Regions from separate parts of the Exiguobacterium sp. s191 genome, predicted to be linked through region 3. Evidence: riboswitches for the same ligand, from Rfam matches in the RefSeq annotation. Region 3 holds a riboswitch; each other region holds the start of a gene.
What was found. Region 3 has a riboswitch for thiamine pyrophosphate ahead of KNQ09_RS04820 (ECF transporter S component). Riboswitches for the same ligand answer to the same signal wherever they lie in the genome.
Positions count from the first base shown of each region.

Region 1: it holds a riboswitch for thiamine pyrophosphate, as region 3 does, so the genes downstream of both, tenA (thiaminase II) here and KNQ09_RS04820 (ECF transporter S component) in region 3, are expected to answer to the same signal.
Region 2: it holds a riboswitch for thiamine pyrophosphate, as region 3 does, so the genes downstream of both, thiD (bifunctional hydroxymethylpyrimidine kinase/phosphomethylpyrimidine kinase) here and KNQ09_RS04820 (ECF transporter S component) in region 3, are expected to answer to the same signal.

Region 1 is NZ_JACSNC010000001.1:278,550-282,838, forward strand. Features, by position in the region: gene abc-f (ribosomal protection-like ABC-F family protein) at 1-593, opposite strand, end outside; gene KNQ09_RS01435 (DUF1002 domain-containing protein) at 870-1,751, opposite strand; TPP riboswitch at 1,946-2,052, shown strand; gene tenA (thiaminase II) at 2,126-2,821, shown strand; gene KNQ09_RS01445 (hypothetical protein) at 2,873-3,181, shown strand; gene KNQ09_RS01450 (glycoside hydrolase family 3 protein) at 3,213-4,289, opposite strand, start outside.
Region 2 is NZ_JACSNC010000004.1:117,985-122,273, reverse strand. Features, by position in the region: gene KNQ09_RS15215 (murein hydrolase activator EnvC family protein) at 1-109, shown strand, start outside; gene KNQ09_RS15210 (murein hydrolase activator EnvC family protein) at 312-1,589, shown strand; TPP riboswitch at 1,653-1,763, shown strand; gene thiD (bifunctional hydroxymethylpyrimidine kinase/phosphomethylpyrimidine kinase) at 1,880-2,683, shown strand; gene thiM (hydroxyethylthiazole kinase) at 2,664-3,431, shown strand; gene thiE (thiamine phosphate synthase) at 3,421-4,059, shown strand; gene KNQ09_RS17490 (hypothetical protein) at 4,266-4,289, shown strand, end outside.
Region 3 is NZ_JACSNC010000001.1:908,009-912,297, forward strand. Features, by position in the region: gene KNQ09_RS04810 (GNAT family N-acetyltransferase) at 1-847, shown strand, start outside; gene KNQ09_RS04815 (50S ribosomal protein L25/general stress protein Ctc) at 1,138-1,815, shown strand; TPP riboswitch at 1,911-2,010, shown strand; gene KNQ09_RS04820 (ECF transporter S component) at 2,111-2,683, shown strand; gene KNQ09_RS04825 (ABC transporter ATP-binding protein) at 2,680-4,209, shown strand; gene KNQ09_RS04830 (energy-coupling factor transporter transmembrane component T family protein) at 4,181-4,289, shown strand, end outside.

The sequences.
Region 1 (4,289 bases), 630 kb from region 3:
CATTCCACGGCAGCTAAATCAAGATGGTTCGTCGGTTCGTCAAGAATGAGCAGATTTGGCTCCATGAGTAACATGCGACCGAGACAAATCTTCGTCTGTTCACCACCGCTCAACTGGTGGAAAGGACGAGTGAGTAACGGACGAAGGTGTAAGCCGTTCACCATGCGTTCGATTTTCGAGTCGAGTAGATAGCCATCCTTTTGTTCGAACGCATTCGTCGCTTCCGCATATCGTGCGAGTAGTGCATCGAGATCATCTGGTGCTGTCGCCATCATTTGCTCCAACTGTTGCATCCGAGAACGGATCGCGAGGATGTCTTCAAACGCTGTCCAAAGGACGTCGAGTCCGGTCATCGTCTCACTATATACAGGAAGTTGTTCCAAATAGCCGATCGTCAAACCGCTCTTTTGATAGATGACACCACCGTCCGGTTGCTCAAGGCGAGCAAGCAAGCGGAGTAATGTCGTCTTGCCACTCCCGTTTCGTCCAATCAGACCGACACGGTCGTGTTCGTTTAAGAAGAGGGAAACATCCGTTAAGATCGTTTCGCCTCCGAATTGTTTGGTTAGGTGTTGAATGTCGCAAATCATCATAATCAATTGATCCTTTCGCGCGCATCAAAAAAAGGAGAGCGCAAATAGCACTCTCCCTAACGTGTGAAAGATGCGCTTTGCTGTATTTTTCAATCATGAAGTTCTAAAAAAGGGCAGACGGGTGCCTTAGAACGCCATTCCATGAAAAATCGCGCGCAACAGATACAATTGTTCCATCAACCAGTGTTTGCACGCGGCAAAGTCCATCTTTTCACACCACCTTTCGTTTCAGATATCTCTAGTTTACTATTTTTTTGTCAGTTACGGAAGTCTGAATTATTTGAACACGCCAGCGATTGAACTGAAGAAGTCACTGAGTCCATCGAATAATTTAGCGAAGAAACCTTTCGTTTCTTCTGATGTTGCGAACGCGTGGATGTCTTGCCCCGCATTTTTCAAACCACTCTCGATTTGTCCCCAGTTGATGTTCGCTTGCTCCATTTGATTGAATAGATTCGTCAACCGGTCCATTTGTGCGTCAGACAACTGGATATTGTTGTTTTGAATGACTTGGACGATCAGGTTTTCGATCTCGACTTTGGTTTCCGGTTTTTGATTGGCGATCTCAGCCTTGATCTCATTCATTAAGTCAGCGACTTTATCCGTGCCGACCGTTTTTCCGACGTCTGATGTGACCGATAATTCTTGCTGTGCTAAATCCTTGCGTTCGTCACTTAACTTAATTCCCGTCTCAGCGGAAGTTTGATCGTACGCTTTCATGATTCCTGTCAGTGCCGATGTCCCGGTCACCTTGTAGGGAGAAGTGATCGTGATGTCGGCATCTTTGACACCCGCTGTGACGAGAGCGTTGAGATACATATCCTTTGTCACCCATGTGATGTTCTCCGTCGAGACGGAAAGTCCATCACCTTTTTCCGTCAGTTCAATCTTAGCCGACGAATACATGTTGCCGCCTTTTTGCGACTGTGGAATGTTTTTCCCGAGATATTTTTCTTCGTCAGCAGAAGTTGCGATGATCGGCGTGATGCCTTCCGGTGCATTGAGACGGGAAAGCACCCATGCTTTATCCTTTGCGCCGAGTGACTCCCCGAGTGTGACGATCGTCTTATCGACGACTTGTTCGGCAGATGCGGCTGTCGGGAGTAATAGAGCAGAAGCGATAACGGCTGACGCCATGATTTTTGTTGGTGTATGCATAATGAAATCCTCCAATTTGTAAGTAACAGAATGAATTATAGTATCAGGTACTAAAGTTAGTGTACGAGAACGAAAGAAGTTCGGAATCGGTCTGTAGATGGAGACGGCATCCGTCTTCTGACACTCCATAGTATAGCGAAAAGAGGACAACTTGACTTCCGTTTTCAGCATGCTATAGTGGATGGGAATCGAATAATGACCACTAGGGGAGTCGGTAGACCGACTGAGACGAACGAAGACGTTCGGACCCTTTGAACCTGATTAAGTTCGTACTTACGGAGGGAAGTGGCGTCAAGTCTTGTTCTTCTTGCGCCATGCCCGTGTGTTTCGGGGTGGTGTTTTTTCGTTTCATACTAAACGAGGAGGATGAGATCATGACATTCACACAAGAAATCAAACAAGCGGCACAAGCGTATTGGGACAGTAGTTTTACGCACCCATTCGTTCAAGGAATCGGAGAGGGGACGTTACCACTCTCGAAATTTCGGCATTACGTCATGCAGGATGCCTATTACTTAAAACACTTTGCGAAGATTCAAGCGAAGGCAGCGTCAAAAGCAGACGACTTCGCGACGATCGCGACACTTGCCGAACATGCGACTTCGACTTACGAGGCAGAGCTGACCTTACATCAATCATTTTTTGAGCCGCTCGGTATTACGGAAGCAGATCTTGAAGCATTTGAACCAGCACCGACAGCATATGCGTATGTCTCGCACATGCATCATGCGAGTGAAGGAACGCTCGGTGAGACGATTGCTGCCATCTTGCCATGTTACTGGTTGTATTATGAAGTCGGACAGCAATTACTGACGTGTACTCCGGAAGAAAAAATCTATCAGCAATGGATCGACACGTACAGCTCGGAATGGTTTGAAAAGGTCGTCTTTGAACAGATTGCACGGCTTGATGCGCTGGCGGAACAAGCGAGCCCGACGGAACGCGAGCGGATGAAACGTCATTTCGTGACGAGCTGTTACTATGAGTTACTCTTCTGGCACATGGGGTGGACGGAAGAGACGTTTGCGTCAGTTTACGAAACGATTCCGGCACGAGCGGTATCTTCTTGAATCACTAAATGGTAGAATTAGGAATACCATTTAGTGAGAGTAGGGATTGGAATGGAAATCATCGTGATCGCACTTGTGATTCTCGCGGCATATGTCGTGCAACAGGTGCTCGGAAAAGTAAAAGTGAGATTTGTTGGGTACATCATTCCCATCTTGATGGCGGTGTACGGAACATATGCTACGATTCAGAATTTTCAGGGGTTGCTTCAGTTCGGTTTTACAATGGGGAGTTCCATCGCGACTATCCTAGTCGTCATCCTCTATGTTTCGTTGACTTATTCACTTCATCGTGTCTACAAGCGTTCGAAAGAAGAAGCCGAATATCCGTATCAATCGTTAAAAGACCGAGGCATCCTGTAAAGGAGCTTCGGTCTTTTGGTGTATCACGTCATCATTTTTTCCAGTTTTTAAAGCCGTCACCGAATTTAAGATGCAGTTGATCGGTAAAGACACCGTTCTGAAAGACCGGCACATCAACCGGTAAAGTGCCTTGTGGTTTGAACGTTCCGAAGATCGCTCGGATACCTGCAGGCAGGTTCGGTCCCGCTGATTTCAGATTGCCTGCTTCGGAGTCTGGTCCGTTCGGGTCGCCTTTGAAGCCATAGACGAGGACGTGTGCCGGTGCGTCCGGTTGAACAGCAACATCGTATGGGTTACGGAGACTGAGCAGGACGGATGGTGTATCCGTTTGTTTCGCATAGCGGAAGATTGAAGCCGGAATCGCTTGTTCTGGTGCAGTAGGTAGTAGTTTAGCACTCGTATTGACGTTGGAACCGACGATGATGTAATCTGCTGCATCGAGTTGCGCCCGTAATGTCTGGTTTTGGTCGAGCGGTAGCGTAGTAGCCGAGTAATTCGCTGTCGTCACGTGCCAGTTCCGATTCTTCGGTAGGGACGCGATCGTTTTTTTCATGCTGTCCGTTTGATCCGCCGTAGGAGCGATCACAAGAACATTTGCATTCTTTTTCGGTTTGAATGGTAACGTCCGCTGATCATTTTTCACGAGTGTGACCGCGGCTTCCGTCATCGCGCGTTCTTTTGCTTTATGCTCGGGACTGCCGACGATTTGGTTCGAGTGCGCGATTTTTTCAGCTAGGGATGTCGTGTCAGTCGTACCGTTCCAAATTCCGCGTTCTGCTTTCAGCGTCAGGATTCGCTCGACCGATTGATCGATCCGTTCCTCTGAGAGGCGACCGTCTTTGACTGCTGCGATCACATCCTTGAAAATCTGATCGAGCTTTGTGACATCTTGCTCGGAACGAAGGATCGTCGGCATGAGCGCGATGTCGACTCCAGCGTCAAACGTCTTTAAGACGGCTTCTGATTCCGTGAAGTTGTCGGCGATCGCCTGCATGTTCAACGCGTCTGTGATGACGATGCCATCGTAGCCAAGTTTTTCGCGCAGTACGCCCGTGATGACATCGTCCGATAACGTCGCAGGTAAAGGGAAGGTACCATTTGTCGACGT
Region 2 (4,289 bases), on a different contig from region 3:
CACAGGAAACTCAACAGGTCCACACTTACACTTCGAAATTCACGTTGGTGGATACAGCTACAGTGCAACAGGTCCAGCTAACTCAGTCAATCCAATGTCGATGTTTTAATCGTAAAGAATCGTTGCATATGCAACGGTTCTTTTTTTTGTCATTTTCAAAAAACAAATCATATATTACAAAAAACCGTTTTCATTTGAAATGTAAATGAAATTTTTTTGAAACGATTACGGTGCTATAATCTATTTCAGATATGAGAGAAACTTGAATACTATAATAAAATATGAAAAAACATAAGTGAGGAAAACGATATATGCTAAAAAAACTAATTTCTACCATTGTTTTAGGAGCATTACTTATAACAGGAACGCAACCGATCGCAGCAGCGACCATTAAAGAAAAAAAGGCTGAAAATGCCGCTGAACAACGTAAACTTGAAAAAGCGATCAAAAAACAAGAAGCTAAAATCTCAAAAGAGCAACGTCAAATCAATCAAATTGACGCAGCAATCAACGAAAAGATTTTCCAAGTCTCTGAAAAAAATAAACAAATCGAACAGTTGAACGTTCGAATCGATGAGTTAAAGGCAGACATCGTCCGTTACGAAGAAATGTTACAGAAACAGGAAGAACTACTCGGTGATCGTTTGCGTGTTTTCCAAGAGAACGATGGAAACTCGATTAAATGGGAAGAAGTCATTTTTGGATCGAAGGATTTAGGTGATTTATTCAGCCGTGTCATGGCGGGGAAAAAAATCGCTGAGCAAGACGATAAAATGATTTCGGATTACATCGCAACGCAACAAAAATTAGCAGAAGCAAAACAAGCGCTCGTTGAGAAAAAAGCGGAGCAAATGCAAGAAAAGAAAGTATTGCTTGAACAAAAGAAAGCGTTAAAGCTTCAAATGAAAGAACGTAGTGCCACGCTGAAGAAATTACGAAAAGGGAAGACCAAGTTCACGACAGAACTGTTAGACGCAAAAGAACTTCAAGCGACTCTCGAAGCGCAAGAACGTGCAATTGCGGCAGCGAAGGCAGCCGCTAAAGCAGCGGCTGAAAAAGCAGCAGCGGAGAAAGCGGTAGCCGAAAAAGCCGCTAAAGCGAATGCTCAAACAGCAAAACAAGTAGGTAAGAGTTCGGAGTCAACTGATTCTGTTGCCCCGCCCGTTGTTTCGAGTGGAGGGAAATTCGTTCGACCATCTTCTGGTGGAGTGTCGCAAGGATTCGGACCAGCAAGCGGCGCGAACGGTTATACGTTCCACAACGGTGTTGATTTCAGTGGTTCGGTCGGGTCTCCAATCGTCGCTGCAGCAGCTGGAACGGTCATTACAGCATCAGGTGGTGGACCTTACGGCAATCATGTCATGATTTCTCACTTCCTCGATGGACAAGTGTACACGACTGTCTACGCACATATGAGTTCATTATCGGTTCGTGCAGGACAAACGGTCTCTCAAGGTCAACAAGTCGGGACACTTGGTAGTACAGGGAATTCAACAGGACCACACTTACATTTCGAACTACATGTCGGAGGCTATCAATACAGTGCTTCTTCTCCTCTGAATGCAGTCAATCCATTGGCATATCTGTAATCAAAACGGGCTTCGGCTCGTTTTTTTTTCTTCTCTATGCTACAGTTAAGGCGAAACGAATACTTGAGCAACTAGGGGAGCTGGAGGAATCCGGCTGAGAGGAAAACCAATCTGTTTTCGACCCTATTACCTGAACTGGATAATACCAGCGTAGGAAAGTTGAGCCGAACGGATACCGGAATGCGTGTATAACGCTTTCGTATAGCGTCGACTGCTTTTTTACAGCGGTCGACGCTTTTTTTTGTCGGTCACGACTCCCTTACATTGCTCGATGGGAAGGTGAAAAGAACATGAAACATGTACTGACGATTGCAGGATCCGACTCCGGTGGTGGAGCTGGGATTCAAGCAGATTTAAAAACCTTTTCGGCTTTAGGGGTTTATGGAATGAGCGTCCTGACAGCCGTCACGGCGCAAAATACGTTGGGTGTTCAAGCGGTGGAAGAGTTATCCCCAGAAATCGTAGATGCCCAGTTAACGTCGATTTTTTCAGACATTCGTGTCGATGCGATCAAAATCGGGATGGTCTCGAATGCGCAGACGATTCGTGTCATTGCTACACATCTCCGCAAACAGACAGTTCCTATCATATTAGATCCCGTCATGGTCGCTAAAGGTGGTCATGCCCTATTGCGGACGGAAGCTGAACAAGCATTGATTTCAGAACTTCTGCCGCTTGCGACACTCGTTACACCGAATTTACCGGAAGCGGAGCGGTTAACAGGACGATCAGTGACCAATCTAGAGGAAATGCGACTGGCGATGCATCAATTGGCTACACAGACAGGGGCAGTATTACTAAAAGGTGGACATCTCTCAGGAGCTGCAACGGATTTGTTGTTTGATGGGGAAGTGGAACATCGTTTCACATCGGAACGGTTAGACAATCAACATACTCATGGAACTGGTTGTACCTTATCTGCAGCGATTGCAGCACGGATGGCGCTTGGAGAAGATTTAACAGATAGTGTACGACAGGCGAAAAACTATGTCACGGAGGCAATTCGTCATGGATTTGCTCTCGGACAAGGTATTGGACCGACACATCATTTTCACTCACTTTGGAGGGATACACATGTTTACGACCATTCTTGAACACAAACCACTCATTCACCATCTGACGAACACGGTTACGATCAACGACTGCGCGAACGTCACACTCGCTGTTGGAGCATCACCCGTCATGGCGGAAGACATTCGTGAAGTAGAAGAGATGGTTAGACTCGCGCAAGCTCTTGTCTTAAACATTGGTACGATCGATGCAGACATGCAAGCAGCTCAACGACTCGCAGCACGTGAAGCGGGACGTTTGAATGTCCCGATCGTTCTTGATCCAGTTGGAGCAGGGGCAACGACATTACGTACTGCCTTTTCTAAAGAACTCATTGATCTCGGGTGTACGGTCATTAAAGGAAATGCTTCTGAAATCAAGACGTTACTTGGGGAAGATGGGCGAACTAAGGGAGTCGATGCTGCGGGAGATGCAATGATGGATCGAGAAAGCATTCGTGCATTTGCTCGCAAACACCAATCTGTCCTCGTCGTGACAGGTCCGAACGACTACATCACAGATGGAACGCGTGAAATGGAATTACATGTAGGAACACCACGTTTGGGAGACATCACGGGTACGGGCTGCATGACGGCCTCCTTGATTGCGAGCTTCCTCGGTGCAGGATATACGACATTTGAGGCGGCTGTCCACGGGACATTCGTCATGGGAAAAGCAGGAGAACAAGCAGCCTCCGCGCAAGGTCTTGGTGATTTTAAACGAGAGTTGTTCAATGCCATCAGCCTCATGACGGTGCAAGATCTGGTGGAGGTGACAGAACGTGTCAATTGATTACTCCATCTATGCAGTGACGGATCGTCGGTACCATCCTGGAGTCGCGATCGAGACGGTCGTTGAGGAAGCCATTTTAGGTGGTGCAACGATCGTGCAATTACGGGAAAAAACAGCGCAAGGAAAGGAATTCTTCGATCAGGCAGTTCGGTTGAAAGCACTCACGGATCGACACGACATTCCTTTGATCATCAATGATCGGATTGATATCGCGTTACTCGTCGGAGCTGGTTTGCATATCGGACAAGAAGACATTCCTTTAACCGCAGCACGTCGCCTTTTACCAGATGCCGTGATTGGTGTGTCGGTAGCAACCGTTGCACAAGCGATTGAAGCAGAACGAGACGGAGCATCTTATTTAGGCGTGGGGTCTCTATTTGCGACGTCATCCAAAGCGGACGCTGATTCCATGTCGCATACGATGCTTCAGGCGATTCGGGAAGCTGTACGATTACCTCTAATCGGTATTGGTGGAATCACAGCAACGAATGTCTCCTCTCTGCCCATCCCGCTAGAAGGGTATGCCGTCATCTCAGAAATTTTCGCTAAAGAAGATCGGCAACTCGCTGCGCAGCAAATGACAGATGCTGTGCGTGAATGGCATCAATCACTTCAGAACAGGGTATAATCCGTTCAGAGGTGATTGTATTGAAATGGCAGACGATCCGTTTTCGCGGCTATTGGATTCGATATCGGTTAGAACCACAAATCATTCGAGTCGATAATCAGGGGATCTACCATCTAGGAAAAGTCTTATTTCCACATCCTAATCGTATATCTTATGAGATGGCCCTTTTATTGAAAGAAAAGTATGAAAGACGCTACAAACGTCCGTTGTATATTAAAACGAGCTCGATT
Region 3 (4,289 bases):
CGATATCGTCGCACAACAACTGAGTGGACATGGGTTGATCCTAAACGGTGGTGAGTTCGGTCAACGCTTGATTGATCACGCGGCACGAGCTGGGAAGTCCTTTGATGTCCACTCGCTTCCACCCGGTCACCCGATCGACTTGGAACAACTCGCGAGTCAATTGCATCAAACGGAATACGACTGGATCTGGTTGACGCACTGTGAGACGTCAACGGGCGTCCTCTACGATCTCGATGCGGTAAAAGCGCTGTTAGAACAACGAACCGCACTCATCGTCGATGCGATCAGCGCCGTCGGAACCGGGCGTTTCTCGTATGCCGGCTGCAGATTCGTCACGACCGTCTCCGGAAAAGCAATTGGTGGTTTACCGGGTCTTGCGTTCATCGGTCACATAGATCGCGTCTTACCTTCTCCACGTATTCCACGTTATCTGGATCTCGGACTCTATGCGGAAGGCGTCGCCTTTTCCGGCTCATCGAACTTGTTGCTTGCTTGTCAGGCAGCGCTCGATGCCCTTGATCTCGATCAAGCCGCCATCAAGATGACTTATCTCGAACAGGCCGTTCGAGCGACTGGTTTTAACCTGCTTGCGACGCAAGAAGCACAAGCGCCGGGAATTCTGACGATCGTCCATCCGTCGGCAACCACTTTAGGAGACGCTCTCCGGATCCAGGGCTATCATGTTCAATATGAAAGCGACTATCTCGTCCGCAATCAATGGCTCCAAATCTCAACGATGGGACAGACGACGATGCGGCACATCGAACGTCTCATCCGAGTATTAGTCCGTGAAAACCAACGCATCACCATAAAAAATGAAAAAAATGAAAGACCTCTTAACCCTTGATTTCAAGCGGTTTGGAGGTCTTTCGACTTTAAAAAATAAAAAATAGAGGTTTAAGGATTTAAAACATAGGGGTATAAACTCACTAGCACCGCATCAAACGGTGACTTACTCACACATGTTTCTCAATATCAGCGTAATGACCTGGGAGAGAAATGCAAAGTCACGAAAGCGTCAGATTCAAAAGAGTCTGAAACCGATTGTCTTAGCATGTTTCATATTGTTCAGGACTTGTCCTGCTCCTACATTCATTACCTTTTGAGGGCTATACCAAATTCAAGGGGGAAATGAACATGTCAGTTAAATTAACAGCCGAAAAACGCGAGGTACGTCCACGCTCACTCCGTAAACAATTACGTCATGAAGGAAAAGCTCTTGGTGTCGTGTATGGTTACAAAGTGGAAAGTACACCGATCGCATTTGAAGAAAAAGAATTGCTTAAAATCGTTCGAGAAAACGGTGAGAACGTCTTGATTTCACTGAAACTCGACGGTAAAAATATTAACGTCTTGATCAACCGTCGTGATATGGATGTCTTCACACCAACTGTCGATCACGTTGAATTCATCGCCGTTAAAATGGATGAAGAGACAGAAGTCGAAGCAGACGTCGTACTCGTCGGCGAAGCAGCTGGCGCTAAAGTCGGTGGATTCCTGTCACAGACACTCTTTAAAGTAACAGTCGCAGCTACACCAGATAAATTACCAGAGAACGTCGAAGTCGACGTCACGAACCTCGAAATCGGCGATTCGATTTCTGTTGCTGATCTTCCAGAACAAAAAGATTTCCGTATCGTCACAGAAGGCGACATTCAAGTCGCAGCTGTCGTCGAATCAACGCTTGAACAAGAGCTTGAGGAAATCGAAGAAGCAGAAGCTGAGGCACAAGCGGAAGCTGGTGAAGACAACGAAGCGGAAGCTACGGAAGAGTCTTCAGAAGAAGCAAAAGAAGAGAACGAAGACAACAAATAAGTCGTTTGACGATACGCCCTTCGTGGCGTATCGTTTTTTTGTGTCTTGACAATAGACAGAAGATTGCCTAAAGTGAACAGCGTATCACCTATTACCATATCCACTAGGGGAGCCCATTTGGCTGAGACGATTCACTTCGGACCCTTCGAACCTGATCTAGTTCATACTAGCGTAGGAAAGTGGAGCGATCACATCCAATGACTCCTGCTGCGCGCAGTTTTTCTGAGGACCGCTCTCTTTTTTACGGAGGGCGGTCTTTTTTGGCGTCTCCCCCATTCTAAGGAGGACGTACCTAATGCAACACTGGAAAATGAAAGAAATCATGGTCATGATGATGCTCGCCGTCGCTTGCGGGGTCATCTATCTCGGTTGGTCAACACTCTGGTTACCGATGTCTGCGATCTTCGGACCTGTCGGTGCCAACTGGATGTTTGGGATCTGGATCATCGCGAGCCCGCTCGTCGCAGCCATCATTCAAAAACCAGGTGCCGCTCTCATCGCGGAAATCGTCGCGGCAGCCGTCGAGCTGTTCACGGGTAGTCACTTTGGTTTATCGGCTCTTCTCATCGGGGTATGCCAAGGGCTTGGTGCGGAACTCGTCTTTGCGATGACGCGTTATCGCCGTTATGACACATGGACATTGATGTTATCGGGTGTTGGAGCCGCGATTGGTAGCATTGTCTATAGTCTGATCGCGAACGGATTCGGTTACTACACGACGACGACGTTGCTTGCGACAACTGGCTTACAATTGATTAGTGGCGCATTACTGGGCGGCTTGCTTGCAGCGATTCTCGTCCGTCGCCTTGTTGCGACCGGTGTCTTGAACGGGTTTGCGGCAGGACGTGCGAAACGGGAAGTCGCATGATTACTGTCGACGATCTCAGCATCCGCTATCCCGGTCAGATGAAATCGGTGCTCAATCATGTATCGCTATCAATCGAGCAAGGAACGACCCTTCTGCTCGGACGAAGCGGGAGTGGCAAGACGACACTACTTCATGCCTTAGCCGGACTGACACCGAAGACGATCGAAGTCGAACAGACTGGTACCGTTACCCGGTCCGGTTCGGTCGGAGTCTTATTTCAAAATCCAGAAGAACAGTTCTGCATGGAAACGATCGGACGCGAAATCGCTTTTAGTTTAGAAAACCGGTCGATTCCAAGTGCGGAGATGGAGGAACGCATTGAACGCTTACTCGCACTCGTCGGTCTCCCTCTCCCCTTCTCGACACCAATCGCGAATCTATCCGGGGGGATGAAACAGCGCCTCGCGCTCGCCGCGGTCCTAGCGCTCGAGCCGACGATCTTATTACTCGATGAACCAACGGCTCAGATTGACCCGATCGGGCAACACGAGCTGATGGCGTTGATCTTTCGGATTCAGAAAGAACATGATTTAACGATCGTCTTGATCGAACACCAACTCGATGTCTGTTTACCTTACATCGACAAAATCGTCTTACTTGAAGACGGATCGGTGACTGCAACGGCGCATCCGCAGGATTTGTTCCCGCAGGCTTATGAACGCCTTCAAGCGAAAGGGATCGCTGTTCCCTCTCTGTATCCGTATACGTTAGAGACGTTACCCATAGATGGACCACAAGCAGCGCGACTTCACGTGCTTCCCTCAGTCGCTACAGCAGGCACTGCCTTGTTACACGTCGCTGCATTATCGACGAAAGCACCTTATCCGCTGACCGATGCGACATTTTCCCTGAAGACGGGAGAATGGGTGATGCTGCTCGGGGCAAACGGCTCCGGGAAAAGTACGTTGCTTGCAACACTCGGTCGGTTGCTCTCGCATCAAGGAACATATCGGTTCCAGGAACGTCCGGCTCAGCGTTACTCCCGGCGACGCTTTTATGAGCACGTCGGCTATGTCTTTCAACAACCGGATCTGCAGTTTCTCAAACTGACAGTCGAAGCGGAAATCGACTGGAGTCACCGGGCAGCGACGAGTGACGAGCGCACAGCGTTGCTCGAACGGCTGGAACTCGCATCCGTCAAACAGCAATCACCGCTTGCGCTTAGTACGGGGCAACAACGACGACTCAGCGTCGCGACGATGCTCGGGCAGACGAAGGATTTATTGTTGCTCGATGAACCGACGTTCGGACAGGATGGATTGACGACACGGCGGCTCATGGAACAGTTTTTGACGGAACAACAAAACGGAACGACGCTCGTCATGGCAACACACGATATGGAACTCGTCGCCCGATACGCGGATCGTGTCCTCGTCATGGAGCAAGGGCGGATTGCTTTTGACGGGCGTCCGAGCGAGTTATTCGCTGACGTTCCGTTACTCGAACGCTGTCAGCTACAACGTCCACTCTCGTACCAATTCCAGGAGGTGAAGCGCCATGCAGACGAACGCGTCACCGTTCGCTAAACTCAATCCTGTCATCAAGGGGAGCGGATTGTTTTTGATCATGTTTGCCTTAATTGCAACGAACGACTGGGTCAAGACGT